3 regions of the Methylobacterium sp. WL1 genome follow, and region 1 is predicted to be linked to each of the others. Evidence: predicted binding sites of a transcription regulator. Region 1 holds the regulator's gene; each other region holds the start of a gene.
The links. Region 1 encodes PhoB, which activates phosphate uptake and scavenging genes when phosphate is short. Its sites were predicted from a motif close to TGTCATNNANCTGTCAT; they were not measured.

Region 1 (5,186 bases):
CGCCCCAGCCGGCGGATCGCCGACCGCGTGCTGCGCACCGCCTGCCTGGTCGCCACGATCGTGGGCGCCGTGGTGCTCGGCTCGATCCTGCTGATGCTGATCATCCAGGGCGTGCAGGGCTTCACGCCCGCCATGTTCATGCACCCGACCCCGGGCCCCGGCTCCGAGGGCGGCGGCATCGCCAACGCGATCCTGGGTAGCCTGGTGCTCACCGGGATCGGGATCACGATCGCGACGCCGGTCGGCGTCATGGCCGGGACCTACCTGGCCGAGTACGGCCGGTTCTCGAAGATCGCCGGGCTGATCCGCTTCCTCAACGACATCCTGCTCTCGGCGCCGTCGATCCTGATCGGCCTGTTCGTCTACACCCTGATGGTGCGGCCGATGGGGACCTATTCGGGCTGGGCCGGCGGCGTGGCGCTCGCCATCATCGCCGTGCCGGTGATCGTACGCACCACCGAGGACATGATGCGCCTGGTGCCCGGCACCCTGCGCGAGGCCGGGGCCGCTCTCGGGGCCCCGCCCTCGACGGTGATCATCAGCGTCACCTGGCGGGCGGCCTCGGCCGGCATCGTCACGGGGATCATCCTGGCGCTGGCCCGCATCGCCGGCGAGACCGCGCCGCTCCTGTTCACCGCGCTCAACAACAATTCGTGGTTCTCGCCCGACCTCATGGGCGGCGTCGCGAACCTTCCGGTCATGATCTACCAGTTCGCCCTCTCACCCTATCCGAACTGGCAGAGCCTCGCCTGGGCCGGGGCGCTCCTCATCACCGCGACGATCCTGGTGCTGTCGATCATCGCCCGTCTCGTCATCAAGCCGCAGATGTCGCGCTAAGACCCTTCTCGAGGACACGACGATGAACGCCGCTTCCGCGATCCCCACGGTCGATCTCACCCGCAACCACGCCAACGAGGGCGGTGCGGTCCGGATCGCCGTGAAGGGTCTGAACTTCTACTACGGCAGCTTCCACGGGCTGAAGAACGTGGACATCAACTTCCACGACCGCCAGGTCACGGCCCTGATCGGGCCGTCCGGCTGCGGCAAGTCCACGCTGCTGCGCTGCTTCAACCGGATCTACAGCCTCTACCCGGAGCAGCGGGCCGAAGGTCAGATCATGCTCGACGGCGAGAACATCCTCGACCCGTCCGTCGACCTGAACGACCTGCGCTCGCGGATCGGCATGGTTTTCCAGAAGCCCACCCCGTTCCCGATGTCGATCTACGACAACGTGGCCTTCGGGCTGCGCCTCTACGAGAAGCTGCCGAAATCCGAACTCGACGGGCGGGTGGAGCAGTCCCTGCGCAAGGCCGCCCTCTGGGACGAGGTGAAGGACAAGCTGCGCCAGGCGGGCACCGGGCTCTCCGGCGGCCAGCAGCAGCGCCTGTGCATCGCCCGCACCGTGGCCCAGAGCCCGGAGGTGATCCTGTTCGACGAGCCGACCTCGGCGCTCGACCCGATCTCCACGGGCCGCATCGAGGAACTGATCGAGCAGCTGCGCGACGAGTTCACCATCGTGATCGTCACGCACAACATGCAGCAGGCTGCGCGCATCTCGCAGTTCACCGCCTTCATGTACCTGGGTGAATTGATCGAGTTCGGCCCCACCAACCGCATGTTCATGAACCCTGTGGAGCAGCGGACCCAGGATTACATCACCGGGCGGTTCGGTTAAGCCAATCGCGGAAGTTTCGCGGAAGAGTTGATGACCGGATCGGCACATGTTTGCGCGTCGATCTCAAGACGCGGAGCCGCGCCCGATCGGAATTCGACCGGGCGCTACTCCGAGGCATGTTGCGTTGACCTGGGAACATCGGCCTATTCCGGTTGTTTTTGTCGCGTTCCGAAATCTGCTCCGCTCCGCATCATGACGTGAACTATCCAAGGGACTGGGTACCGGGAAACGTACAACGGTATCCGTGATCGCAGCGGCGGGTTTCCGCCAGACCTCGCGGATCAAGGTTTGCGGGACGCCATCGAAGGATCCACCATGCCCGGCCATATCGTCAGTTCCTACGACACCGACCTGGATGACCTGCGTCGCTCGATTTCCGAGATGGGCGGCGTCGCCGAGAAGATGGCCGCCGAGGCGACCGATGCCCTCGTCCGCCGGGACGATACGCTCGCCCAGGCGGTGATCCTCGCCGACAAGCGCCTCGATGCGCTCCAGCGTGACATCGAAGAGCGGGCAGTGCTGCTCATCGCCCGGCGTCAGCCGCTGGCGATCGACCTGCGCGAGACCATCTCGGCAATCCGCGTGTCCGGCGATCTGGAGCGGATCGGCGACCTCGCCAAGAACGTCGCCAAGCGGGTCGTCGCGATCTCCGATCAGGCGCCTGCGCAGAAGATCGTGCTCGGCGTGCGCCACATGAGCGACCTCGCGGAAGCTCAGCTCAAGGATATCCTCGACGCCTATGCCAGCCGCGACATCAAGGCGGCCTACGATGTCTGGGAGCGGGATGGCGAGATCGATGCCCTGTACAATTCGCTGTTCCGCGAGCTCCTCACCTACATGATGGAGGATCCGCGCAACATCTCGTTCTGCACGCATCTGCTCTTCTGCGCGAAGAACGTCGAACGCATCGGCGACCACACCACCAATATCGCCGAGACGATCCATTACCTCGCCACCGGTGAGACGCTGGCGGGCGAGCGGCCGAAGAACGACGCGTCGAACTACGCGACGGTCGGGCCTGCCGCCACGGCCCCGTGACATGCGGTTCGCGGTTCCTCCGCAGCGCGCACTCCCACCTGCGGGACAAAGCCCCGGTGGGAGTGCGCGTGGGTTGAGGAATCGCGGCCCCTGCCGCACCATCGGCGCGTCCGGGCCCTCCGGCGCGGTTGATTCGATGCGTGCCGAATTCGGAACAGGTTATCGAACGTGAGCATGCAAGTCCTGATCGTCGAGGACGAGGAGGCGCTGACTACCCTGCTGCGCTACAACCTGGAGGCCGAAGGATTCCTGGTGGATTCGGCCAGTCGCGGTGACGACGCCGAACTGCTCCTGGCCGAGCGCACGCCCGATCTGGTCCTGCTCGACTGGATGCTGCCCGGCCTCTCGGGCATCGAGTTGTGCCGCCGCATCCGGGCCCGACGCGAGACCGAGCGTCTGCCGGTGATCATGCTCACCGCGCGCGGCGAGGAAGGCGACCGGGTCCGCGGGCTCGGAACCGGCGCCGACGACTACATCGTCAAGCCGTTCTCGGTGCCGGAACTGCTGGCCCGCGTTCGGGCGCTGCTGCGTCGGGCCAAGCCGGCCCACGTCGCCGACCGTCTGGCGGCGGGCGACATTGAGCTCGACCGCTCCGGCCACCGGGTCCGGCGCGCCGGCGAGGAACTCCATCTCGGGCCAACCGAATTCAGGCTGCTCGAATTCCTGATGCTGGCGCCGGGCCGGGTTTTTTCCCGTGAACAGCTCCTCGACGGGGTCTGGGGCCACGACGTCTACATCGACGAGCGCACCGTGGACGTGCATGTCGGGCGGCTGCGCAAGGCGCTCAACGCCCCCCGGCAGGCCGACCCGATCCGCACCGTGCGGGGCTCGGGATACGCCTTCGACGAGACGTTTTCCCTCGAAGCCTGAAGACCTCCAGCCCGTCGGGGCGGAACGGCGCGCCTGCCTCCTCGGTCAGCGTGCCAGCGCTGCGCTCTTACCGGAGGCGGCCGGTACCGCCTGCAAGGCCGCCAGCACCGTTCCCTCGGTGAGGATCTGCGGCAGCACCTTTGCCTCCCCAGTGCCCGTGTAGAGCAGGTACAGCGGGACGCCGCTGCGCCCATGCGCCTCCAGCAGGCGGGTGATCTCGGGGTTCTGGTTGGTCCAGTCGCCCTTCAGGTAGGTCACACCCCGATCATTCATGGCGGCCCGCACGGCCTTCGTGGACAACGAGGTCGTCTCGTTGACCGCGCATGTGATGCACCAAGCGGCGGTCATGTTCACGAAGACCGGCCGCCGCGCGTTCACCAAGGCGTCGAGACGCGCCTGCGTGAAGGGCTCGACGCCCTCTGCGGCGGCACGGGCGACGGGCACGGCCCGGTCGCGATCGAGGGTCAGGGTCAATGCCCCGACGGCGACGACCGTCAGCAGCGCGACGCCCTGGACGCCGGGTCCGACCCGCGAAGCGGCGGCGCGCCCGTGCTCCCAGGCCCAAGCCGCGAAGCCCACCAGCACGAGGCCGATCAGCCCCACCAGAAGCCCCTGCGGGCCGACCTGCTGGGCCAGGACCCAGATCAACCACGCCACCGTTGCGTAGACCGGGAAAGCCAGAACCTGCTTCAGGGTTTCCATCCAGGCGCCCGGCCGCGGCAGCGCCCGCAGCGCCGGCGGCCACAGGGTCAGCGCCAGGAAGGGCAGGGCGAGGCCCAAGCCCATGCTGGCGAACACCGCGAGCGCGACGCCGGCGCTCTGGGTCAGCGCGAAGCCCACGGCCGAGCCCATGAACGGTGCCGTGCAGGGGGTTGCCACCAGGGTCGCGAGAACGCCCGTAAAGAATGAGCCGCTGAGACCCGAGCGCCGGGCGAGCCCGTCTCCGATGGCGGTGAGCCGACCGCCGACATGGACAACCCCCGAAAGGCTCAGGCCCATGGCGAGCAGCAGATAGGCGAGCCCGGCCACCACGGCCGGCGATTGCAGCTGGAAGCCCCAGCCGATCGCGGCCCCGCCGCCCTTGAGGGCGAGCAGCAAGCCTGCAAGGCCTAGGAAGCTTGCCATCACCCCAGCCGTGTAGGCGAGGCCGTGCAGGCGCACGCGCGCCGCGCTCTCGCCGGCATGCCGGACGAGGCCGAGCACTTTGATCGACAGGACGGGAAAGACGCAGGGCATCAGGTTGAGGATCAGCCCGCCCAGAAAGGCCAGGCCCGCCGCGGTCGCCAGGGTCAGCGCGTCGAAGGCCGGGGCGACCGGTTGGGCTGCGGCGGAAGCCTCGGGTGCAGCCACTGGGACCGGTGCAACCGGCTCGTCCCCGTACGCGAAGGCCAGGCGATGCGTTTCGGCGCCGGTCGTCTCCTCCACGGTGAGCACGCCCGGCAGGGCGGCCGGTGCCGGGTCCGTCGGGGTGCTCCGCGCGAGGGTGAGGTGCAGGCCGGATGCGTCGACGCGCATCACCTGGACGGCGGCGTTGTCGATGGCGGTCTCGGAATAGGGGAAGAACGATGCAGCCTTGATAGACTCGGGCTTTAGGCCGGCCGCG
Region 2 (5,186 bases), 3.0 Mb from region 1:
CAAGCGCCTCCCGCCAGCGCCGAAAGCTGTGCAGGGGGTTAAGACCCTCGGTCGAAAACAATGCTTCCATAAGTAAATTTTTCGATCGACCGGCATTTCGCGCGGCCGGAACAAGGGATCCGCGTCGCCAGACAAGCGCCGTCCGATACATATTGTATATTATTTTCAGCCTCAAGGGATGCATTTGAGCAACCTGAGGTGAAATTGGCAACTCACCGCCGGTGGGGGCCTTCGCGGATGTCGATCACTGGGGCGGACCTTCGGGCCGTCGTTCGACAGAGGCGGGGTTTTGATAACGCGAGATTGAACAGCAGATCCTGACATGATCAACGAACCCGAAGCCCGCTCTTCCTTCCTGCTCGAGAAAGTCGGCGCGATCGTCGCCGCTTACGTGTCGCGAAACCCTGTGGGGGCAGGGGATCTGCCGGTGCTGATCGATCAGGTCCATGCCGCGATCTCGGTGCTCCAGCGCAATCCCGCCGGCTCCGCCCGGTCCTGGACCGGCCCGGCCGCCGCGGAGGTCGAGGCCTCGATCGGCGAGAACGGCCTGATCAGCTTCATCGACGGCCGGTCGTACAAGACGCTGAAGCGCCACCTCACCGCCAACGGTCTCACCCCGGAGCGCTACCGCGCCAAGTTCGGCCTGCCGGCCAACTACCCGATGGTGGCTCCCGGCTACGCCAAGCGGCGCTCGGAGATCGCCCGGGCGATCCAGCTCGGTAACCAGGCGGCCTGAACGATGGCCTGCGCCATGACCCATCCGGTTCACGGGCTGCCCGAGGCGGATCGCTCCGTGGAGATCCTCGAGCGGATCGCCGGAACGCTCCGCATGCCGGTCGCCGCCTTCCTGCCGGACGAGCCCGAGCCGCGCGAGGCCGTGGCTCAGGCGGCGGATCTGGTGACGGCCTTCATGGCGATCGAGACCGTCGCCGCGCGCCGCACCTGCCTCGCCTTCGTGCGTGCCATGGCGCGCCCGTGAGGCCTCGGGAAACCGGGGCCGGAACGGACAGGGCCGTTTCCGCGGGGTGCGGAAACGGCCCTGTCCGTCGTCATGCTTGTCCGTGGATTGCGGGGCTCGGCCCCGCCGATACCCGCGGCGTCAGAACACGTGGCGCAGCAGGAAGAACAAGGTCGCGGCCAGCGTGATGGCGGCCGGCAGGGTCAGGATCCAGGCGAGGGCCATGTTGCGCACCGTGGCCATCTGCAGGCCCGAGCCGTTGGCCGCCATCGTCCCGGCGACGCCCGAGGACAGGATGTGCGTGGTCGAGACCGGAAGGCCGTAGAGTTCGGCAAGCCCGATCGTCCCCGCGGCGACCATCTCGGCCGACGCGCCCTGGGCGTAGGTGAGGTGGGTCTTGCCGATCTTCTCGCCCACCGTGACGACGATGCGCTTCCAGCCGACCATGGTGCCGAGGCCGAGCGCCAGGGCGACGCAGACCTTCACCCAGCCCGGGATGTAGCGGGTGCCGTTGTTGAGCAGCCCGGTGTAGCTCTTCAGGGTCGACTTCTCGGCCTCGGACAGATCAGCCCCGGCGTTGGGCAGCAGCCGCACCGCGTCGGCGGTGAGGTACATGGCGTTGCGCAGGTTCTCGGTCTGGGCGGCCGGGACGGTGCGGATCGCGCCGTAATTCTTCACGCTGGCGGCGATGTCGGTGGCGAGCGCGGAGAGCGCGGCGTAGACCGGCGGCCGGTTCAGGTCCTTGGACTTGAGGGCGTCCGTCACCGTCCGGCGCGCCTGCGCCGTCTCCGGCTGGGGAGCGCCGGGGGCCCGGGCGGAGAACACTTGGCTCGCCGCCGCCGAGGTCTGGATGAAGGCCGGGGTCGTGTCGTCCGACATGGTGCGGTTCAGCGCGTAGGCGGTGGGCGCCGCGCCGATCAGGATCAGCATGATCAGGCCCATGCCCTTCTGGCCGTCGTTGCCGCCGTGGAAGAACGACACCAGCGTGCAGGTCAGGATCAGGAGGCTGCGGATCCACAGCGGCGGCGGCGCCTCGCCCCTGGGGGCCTCGTAGAGGTCCTTGCGGCGCACCGCGAATTTCAGGGCCAGCAGCAGCAGCGCCGCGAGGGCGAAGCCGCACAGGGGCGAGAACAGCAGCGCCTTGAACACATTGAACGCCTGGTTCCAGTCGACGCCGGCGGTGCCGTCGCCGCCGCCCATCAGCTGGTTGGCGAGGCCGACGCCCAGCACCGAGCCGATCAGCGCATGCGACGAGGAGTTCGGCAGGCCGAAGGCCCAGGTCCCGAGGTTCCAGATGATGGCGGCGAGCAGCAGCGCGAAGATCATCGCGTAGCCGGCTCCCGAGCCGACATGCAGGATCAGCTCCACCGGCAGCAGGGTGACGATGGCGTAAGCCACCGCGCCCGAGGACAGCATCACCCCCAGGAAGTTGAAGAAGCCCGACCAGACCACCGCCACCAGCGGCGGCATCGAGTGGGTGTAGATGACGGTGGCCACCGCGTTGGCGGTGTCGTGGAACCCGTTCACGAACTCGAAGGCGAGGGCGATCAGCAGCGCGAGCCCGAGCAGCGCGAAGGCCCCGTAGGCCAGCGGCGCCTCGCCGACGGCGTTCATGTCGGCGATGAGGCTCACCACCGCGTAGCCGAGCCCGGCCACCAGAACCGCCAGGAAGGCGACGACGCCCCCCAGATGGATCCCGTGCTCGAGGCGCGGACCGCCCGCGGGCCTGTTCCCCACCCCGTGTTGCGGAATGACGGCGGAATCGGACATGGGCCCTCGCGTTGAATCGTCTTCGGAAGCGAGGCGGGATTAAGATTGTGGGATGACGTTTCAGTGACGTTTTGCCGAAGGTATTCAGCGAAGCATTATATTCGTGCGCCTACCGCCGACGATCCGAAAATATCAATCTGCACGAAGTCTATTCCGCCCACTTCGAGGTCTGGGCCGGGGTGTTTACTGATACGACCGCGCCCGGTTCCGGTACCGGACATCCGTCCGGCGATGGCCCGCACCGATCGACGGGGAGGCGTCCGGCCTGGAGTGCAGCGTGACGCGTTTGCGGAGCCGCGGCCGCGGCGCTGGAAGCAAAGCGCAAGATTAACATGGCCCTGGATTTGCGCCGGCTAAGATGTCTGGCTGTTGCTGACAGGATACACGCGATGATTCAGGGCTTTGTGAATGGATTATGACGCATTCGCGTTCGCGGAAGTGGCTAAATCTCCCGCCGCAGGCCGAAGGGCCGCAGGCTTGGGGGCCAGGAATGAGCGTTCGCTATGGGGTCTCGATCGCGGCCTTGATGGTCGCCGCGTGCGGGTCGGGGGTGCAGGCGCAGACCGTCAACACCACGGCCTCCGACGTCAACGTGCTCAACCTGCTGGCGCCGTACCTGGCGCTCAACGCAACGGCGGCCGGGCAGGCGACGCTGAGCCTGAACCTGGCGCAGACGATCGCCCTCAACACCGGCGCGGACCTCGCCCGGCAGCAGGTGGCGATCAGCGACAAGAACCTGCTCAGCGCGGCGAGCAACGCCCTGTCGTCCTCGGGGCTCGGCAGCTACGGCGTCGCGGCCAACATCGCCGGCGGCCTGCCCGGACAGACGCCGATCAACGGCATCGTCCCGCAGCAACGGGTCGGCGGCCTCGGTGCGCAGCTCGGCCCGATCTACCAGCGCGGGACCGCCCAGGGCGTGAACGGCGCCCTCGGCGGCGTGGTCAACCTGCTGGTCAACGCCAACACGTTCACGGGCAACAACCTCGGCGTCGCGAAGAACTACTTCGCCAACGGCGCGGCCAACAACCCGAGCGTGACACCCGCCAACTACGTGGCGGTGCCGGCCGTGGCGCCCGCGGGCTACGGGCTGCCGACGTATGACGGCCTGCCCAACACCACCAACAGCGTCTACGACCGCGCCTACGGGGTCACCAACACCCAGCCGGGCCAGGACGTCTACGGCTCGTCGCGCCCGGTCCAGGTCGCGCCCGGCCGCATCAACCCGTTCGATCCGACGGCGCTGACCGGCCTCGCGACCAACGCCTCCTTCCCCAGCGGGCACACCACCTACGCGTTCACCAGCGGCTACCTGCTGGCGATGCTGGTGCCGCAGCAATACCAGAACGTGCTGCTGCGGGCCTCCGAGTACGGCGAGAGCCGGATCGTGCTCGGCGTTCACTACCCCCTCGACGTGATCGGCAGCCGGGCGCTGGCGGCCTACGACCTGGCCCAGGCGTTCACGAACCCGGCCTACGTCAACAACGCCGCGGTGACCGGCGTGGCGATCAACCTGCCGAACCAGTTCGTGCAGGCGCAGGGGCAGCTTCAGGCCTATCTCGCCGCCCAATGCGGCAACACCGTCGCGGCCTGCGCGAGCGGCGCCGCCAACAGCGCCGGAAACCCCTATCTCCCGTCGGCCGCCAACCAGGCCGCCTACCAGCAGCGCCTGACCTACGGCCTGCCGACCCTGACCTTCGCCCAGGCCCCGCGCGAGGCGGCCCCCGCCGGCGGACCCGACGCCGCGATCCTGCTGGCGCCGCTCTACGGCGGATCGACCGCCGCCGCCCGCACGCTCGCCCCGCAGGGCGGCCTCTACGGCCAGCTCTCGACCGCCACGATCAACCAGATCGTCGTCAACACGCAGACCAACGCGCTCGCGGCCTTCTACGGCAGCCCGCTCAGCTACTGGAGCCGCATCGACCTCTATTCCGCCGCCGGCTATTTCGGAGCCGTCACCGGCACCCTGTGGATGGACACGAGCGACCGCCTCGGCATCGATGTCGGCGTCGGAACAGGCGGCGTGCTCTACGCCAACGGCACCATCGCGGGCACCGTCTCGGTCGGGGCCGGCGGCCTGCTCGGCGGCTCGGGCACGCTCGGCGGCCTCAACGCCCTCTCGGGCGGCACCGTGGCGCCGGGGAACTCGATCGGCACCCTCAACGTCGCCGGCGCGGTCGCCTTCGCGCCGGGCTCGGTCTACCGGGTCGAGGCCAACGCCGCCGGACAAGCCGACAAGATCGCGGCCGGCGGCGCCGTGACGCTCGGCGGCGGCACCGTGCAGGTCGTGGCTGCCTCCGGCGCCTATGGCCCGCGCACAACCTACGCGATCTTGAGCGCGGCCGGCGGCGTCTCGGGACGGTTCGACCTGGTCACGGCGAACCTCGCCTTCCTCAGCCCCGGCCTGCGCTACCTGCCCAACGACGTCGCCCTGACGCTGACCCGCAACGACGTCCCGCTG
Region 3 (5,186 bases), 3.0 Mb from region 1:
GAAGCCCAGCACCGCGGCCCCGCGCACGTTGATCTCGAAGCGCAGCAGCCCATAGGAGACGAAGTTCGACAGCACCTGCGGCAGCACCGCGAAGCGCACGGTCTCGAGCCAGCTGGCGCCCGAGGCGGACAGGCCCTCCACCGGGCGCATGTCGATATTCTCGACCACCTCGGAGAACAGCTTGCCGAGCGCCCCCGTGGTGTGGATCGCCAGGGCCAGCACGCCGACCATCGGGCCGAGGCCGAAGGCGATCACGAACAGCAGCGCGAACACCACGTCGGGAATCGTGCGGCACACCTCCAAGACGCGCTTGGCGAGGAAGCGCACCGGGGCCGACCGGACCAGGTTGGCGGCCGCGACGAAGCTGAGGGCGAAGCCCGCAACCGCCCCGAGCAGGGTTCCGAGATACGCCATCAGCAGCGTCTCGCCGAGCAGGGCGAGCCAGCCCGGCAGGCCCCAGTACCAGGCGCGCATGTCCGCCACTGGGTGATCGAGGCCGATCGGCGGCCAGATCTGCTCGATATAGGCGGTGAACTTGCCGATGTTCGCGACGAGGACCAGCGGCCGGACCTCGGCGACGAGCCCGGCCAGGAGCGCCAGCACCGCCAGGACGGCGAAGCTCGCGAGGGTGCGGCGGCGGGCGGAGCCGCTCGCCGCCGCGTACAGGCCGGAGAGGGCGGCGACCCGCTCCGGCGGCAGGGGTGTCAGGCCGCGCAAGGCCGGCGCCTCCTCAGCAACGCGATCAGGACTTCTTGCGCTGCTTGTCGTTGAACTTCAGCATGTCGATGACCGGCTGGTAATCCTTGAGCGTCACCGGGGTGAGGCTGAGATCCTTGCCGTCGGACAGCCGGTCGAACGCCGCCTTGTCGGCCTTCGGCAGGTCGAGGAAGGCCTGGCGGATCTTGGCCTTCAGGTCGTCCGGCAGGCTCGCCAGCACGGCGTAGGGGCCCTCCGGCAGGAAGTCGGACTTGAACACCACCCGGAAGTCCGACTGCTTCATCGGCGTGCCGTCCGGGTTCTTCAGGACGCCCTTGGCGACCATGCGGGTCACCATCGTGTCGGTCTCGGAGTTCCACAGGTTGGCGGCGGCCTCGACGGTGCCCTGGGTCAGCGCCAGGACCGCGTTCTCGTGGCTGCCGGCGAAGACAGCCTTGCCGAAATACCGGTCCACGTCGTAGCCGGCCCGCTTCAGGAAGAAGCGCGGCGCCTGGTTGCCGGAGGTGGAGTTCGGGTCGACCAGGGCGAGGTTCTTGCCCTTCAAATCCGCCACCGTCTTGTACGGGCTGGAAGCCAGCACGTAGAGCACCGAGTAATAGCCCGAGGCGCCGGTCTCGTGCTGCGGGTTCACGAGCGGCTCGATCTTCACGCCGGTCATCACGGCCCGGCCGAACGAAGCGGCGCCGTAGAACGCGATCTGGATGTTGCCGGCCCGCTGGCCCTCGATCACCGCGGCGTAGTCGCTGGCGACCCGCAGCTTGACCGGGACGCCGATCGTCTTGGTCAGGTAGTCGGCCAGGGGCGCGTAGCGGTCGTTGGTGCCGCTGGCATTCTCCATCGGGATGACCGCGAGGGTCAGCTCGGGATACTTGGCCTTCCACTCCTGGGCGGCGGCCGGAAGGCTGAAGAGGGCGATCGACGCCGCGGCGGCGGCGGCAAGGGTGCGTCGGGTGATCATCGGGTGGTCCTCGGGTCTGTTCAAGCGCTGGATTGGCCGGCCGCGCGGTCGGCGCGTCCGGTCGGGCGTTTCCATCCGTCGTTGTTGGGGGCCTCGAGCCCGGTGCGCCGGCGACCGGCGCCCCGGCTCAGGCGCCGATGGCGGCCTCGCGGATGGGCTGGGCCGGGACGAGGCCGGGCAGCCCCGGCAGGGCCGCCCGCTGCTCGGCCTCGCGCTCCGGGGAATCGTCCAGCACCTCGCCCGCCTCCAGGCCGTAGAGCCGGCGCGCCACGTCCTCGGTGAGGTCGAACGGGCCGCCCTCGAACACCACTCGGCCTGCGGCGAGCCCGACGAGGCGGTCGCAATAGGCCCGGGCGAGATCGAGGGAATGCAGGTTGCACAGGACCGTGATGCCGTAGCGCCGGTTCACGGCCGCCAGGGCATCCATCACCAGCCGGGTGTTGCGCGGGTCCAGGGACGCCACGGGCTCGTCGGCGAGCAGGATCTCGGGCTCCTGCACCAGCGCCCGGGCGATGGCGACGCGCTGCTGCTGGCCGCCCGACAGGCCGTCGGCCCGCTGGCCGGCGAACTCGCCCATGTCGAAGCTCTCCAGGGCGGCGAGGGCCATGGCCCGATCCTCGTCCGACCACAGCCGGAGCAGGGAGCGGTGGGTCGGCACATGGCTCAGCCGGCCCATCAGCACGTTGGTCATCACGTCGAGGCGGCCGACCAGATTGAACTGCTGGAAGATCATGGCGCAGCGGGTGCGCCATTCGCGGAGCGGCCGACCGCTCAGGCCGGTGATGTCGCGGCCGTCATAGAGGATGCGCCCGGAACTCGGATCGGCGAGACGGTTGATCAACCGCAGGAGCGTTGATTTGCCGGCTCCCGATCGGCCGATCACACCGACGAAGCTGCCGCGCTCGATCCGCAGCGAGACTTCGTCCACGGCTCGACGGCCGCCGTACTGACGCGTGAGATCCTCTACGACGAGCATAAACATCCATCCGCTGCGGGGTGGAGGCAGCTAAACGCCTCTTCCACGACGGTTGAATGACGAATACAAAATGATTTCTTTAGTCGGCGCACCAAATCCGGAGTTGCGCGCCCCGGCGTCTCCCTACGTGCCCGACCGACTGGTGTACCGCTCCAGGAAGTCTTCGATCGGCAGCGCGCGGAAATCCGGAAGCGCCTTGCGCAGGCGGTCGTGGTCCCAATCCCACCAGGCGAGGCGCTCCAGCCGCTCGGCGACCGGCTCGGGGAAGCGGCGGCGCACCGGTCGAGCCGGGTTGCCGACGACGATCGTGTAGGCCGGGACGTCCCGCGTGACGATCGCGCCCGCCCCGACCACGGCGCCGGTGCCGATGCTGCGGCCGGGCAGCACCACCACCCCATGGCCGATCCAGACGTCGTGGCCGATGGTCACCGGGCTTGCCCGGCGGCGCGCGAAGAACGCGTCCTCGTCCGCCTCCTCGGGCCAGTAGGCCTGAGCCCGATAGGTGAAATGCGCCTGGCTCGCGCGTTCCATCGGGTGGTTGCCCGGGTTGATCCGCACCGCGGCGGCGATCGAGCAGAACTTGCCGATGGTGGTGTAGATCACCTCCCCGTCCTGGGCGATGTAGGAATAATCGTCGAGGACGGTCTCGGTCAGGCGGGTGCGGGCGCCGATTTGCGTGTAGCGGCCGAGATGGCAGTCGACGATCCGGGCGCTGGGGTCGACGGCTGCCTGGAGGCCGAGATGCTGGTCAGCCATGCGCGTCTCCGAAAGGCAGGCGCGCCAGCAGCCGGAACGGCTCGACCCCGTCCTGCACGAGCACGCTCAGGGCGTCGATCACCACGGGCTCAGGTCGCGTGGCCGCGTAGGCGTCGGACAGGCGGCGCAGCCAGGCGGCGCGGTCGGGATCCGGTAGGGCGTCGGTCAGCGTCATGTGGAACCGGAAAGCCTCGAAGACATACGGATAGCCCCAGCGGGCGAGCAGGGTGCGGCCGCGCGGATCGAGGCGCTCCGGGCGGCGCTTGGTGCGCTCGCTCTCCGACAGCGGCGCCCGCCACGGGTCCAGGGCGGCGACGCATTCGGCGGCGAGCAACCCGAGCTCCGCCGGCGGAGCCGCGGGGACCAGCGCCAGGAACGGCCCGAGCGCCGCGACGGCCAGCGACCCGAGCGCCACCGGCGGGTGCCCGATTGCGAGGTCCCGCACCGCCGCGACGAGGTCCGCCTCCTCGGTGCCCGGGGCGAGGCGCATCGGCGCCTTCAGGGTCGCATGGAACCCGTAGACCCGGGCGCCCGCCGTGACGGCGGCGAGGTCGCCGAGGGCCTGCGGATGCGGCACCGGCGCGCCGGCGGCGTTGTCGTAGCCGAGCACGGCGTTGCCGAAGGCGGCCAGGCCCGAGCCGGGCGGGGGGAGCCAATAGAGAGCGTAGCGGCGCGTCATGTGATGACCTCCGGCCTCCGCGCGGTCACGCCGTCGGCGCGCAGGCGCGGTCGACGCTGGCGCGGCGCGGGCGCACATCCATGGCGTTGCCGCGCCAGACGATGGCGCTCTGCACCCAGGCGGCGAGCCACAGGGCCGGGATCAGCGCGTCGCGCACCAGGAACGCCGCCAGCATGCGCGGCCCGCGTTGCCAGCCCGCGCGGACCGCGAGCCGGTACTCGGCCCCATAGCACAGCCCGATGAGGCCGGCAGCGCCCGCGAGGCCGGCCGAGCTGCCGGCCCAGAGCGCCACCAGCAGCGCCGGCAACAGGACCCCGCTGCCGATCTCCGGGATGAAGAACAGCGCGAAGGTCACCCGGCGCAGGCGCGCCCAGCGCAGCTGCCGCGCCCAGACCTCGCGGAAGCCGCGCCGTCCCAGCGGCTGCTCGAACGGGCTCGAAACGAGGTGGACGCGCTTGCCGGCGGCGCGCACCAGCTTGGTGGCGGCTGCATCCTCGGCGATCTCGGAGGCCAGCGCCTGAAGGCCGCCCCGGGCCTCCAGGAACGGCTTGTGCCAGAGCATGCTCTTGCCCTGCGCGAAGCCCAGGCCGAACACCTCGGCCGCGTATTGCCAGCGGGCCTGCAGGGTGTTGAGGAAGGCGCATTCCACCTCGGCCATGAAGCTGCCCGGCCGGGCGCCCGCCGGGGTCGAGCAGACCAGGCCGGTGTCGGACCGCCAGGCCGCCTGCAGCCGCTGAAGATAATCCGGCGGCATCGCGACGTTGGAATCGGCGAGCACGATCCAGTCATGCGCGGCGGCGCGCCAGCCGCGGACGCAATTGTTCAGCTTGGGATTGTCGCTCACGCGCTCGTCACCGAGGATCAGCCGGGCCGGCACCTGCGGGTGGTCGGCGATCAGGCGCTGCACCCGCGGGACGATCGGATCGGCCGGGTCGGCCACGCAGAAGATCAACTCGTAGGCCGGATAGGCGAGGCGGAAGCTGCGGACCAGCATCTCGTCGCTGAACGCCTCGACCCCGTGGAGCGGCCGGACCAGGGAGACCGGGGCACCGGCCGGGAAGGTGGACGCGCCGTGGACCGTCCCGATGCGCCGGCCCGCG

Region 2: the regulator PhoB is predicted to act here: its motif matches at 2,781-2,797, upstream of FVA80_RS26500 (inorganic phosphate transporter).
Region 3: the regulator PhoB is predicted to act here: its motif matches at 2,697-2,713, upstream of phnC (phosphonate ABC transporter ATP-binding protein).

The regions. Positions count from the first base shown of each region.
Region 1 covers NZ_CP042823.1:2,473,220-2,478,405, reverse strand. The annotation lists gene pstA (phosphate ABC transporter permease PstA) at 1-837, shown strand, start outside; gene pstB (phosphate ABC transporter ATP-binding protein PstB) at 860-1,675, shown strand; gene phoU (phosphate signaling complex protein PhoU) at 1,991-2,713, shown strand; gene phoB (phosphate regulon transcriptional regulator PhoB) at 2,888-3,583, shown strand; gene FVA80_RS12085 (protein-disulfide reductase DsbD domain-containing protein) at 3,629-5,186, opposite strand, start outside.
Region 2 covers NZ_CP042823.1:5,424,165-5,429,350, forward strand. The annotation lists gene FVA80_RS26485 (helix-turn-helix domain-containing protein) at 1-70, opposite strand, end outside; gene FVA80_RS26490 (MucR family transcriptional regulator) at 323-736, shown strand; gene FVA80_RS26495 (hypothetical protein) at 752-979, shown strand; gene FVA80_RS26500 (inorganic phosphate transporter) at 1,100-2,728, opposite strand; partial or broken gene FVA80_RS31700 (autotransporter domain-containing protein) at 3,255-4,106, shown strand.
Region 3 covers NZ_CP042823.1:5,430,785-5,435,970, reverse strand. The annotation lists gene phnE (phosphonate ABC transporter, permease protein PhnE) at 1-717, opposite strand, end outside; gene phnD (phosphonate ABC transporter substrate-binding protein) at 743-1,675, opposite strand; gene phnC (phosphonate ABC transporter ATP-binding protein) at 1,803-2,651, opposite strand; gene FVA80_RS26520 (chloramphenicol acetyltransferase) at 2,775-3,407, opposite strand; gene FVA80_RS26515 (DUF1045 domain-containing protein) at 3,400-4,086, opposite strand; gene FVA80_RS26510 (ceramide glucosyltransferase) at 4,112-5,186, opposite strand, start outside.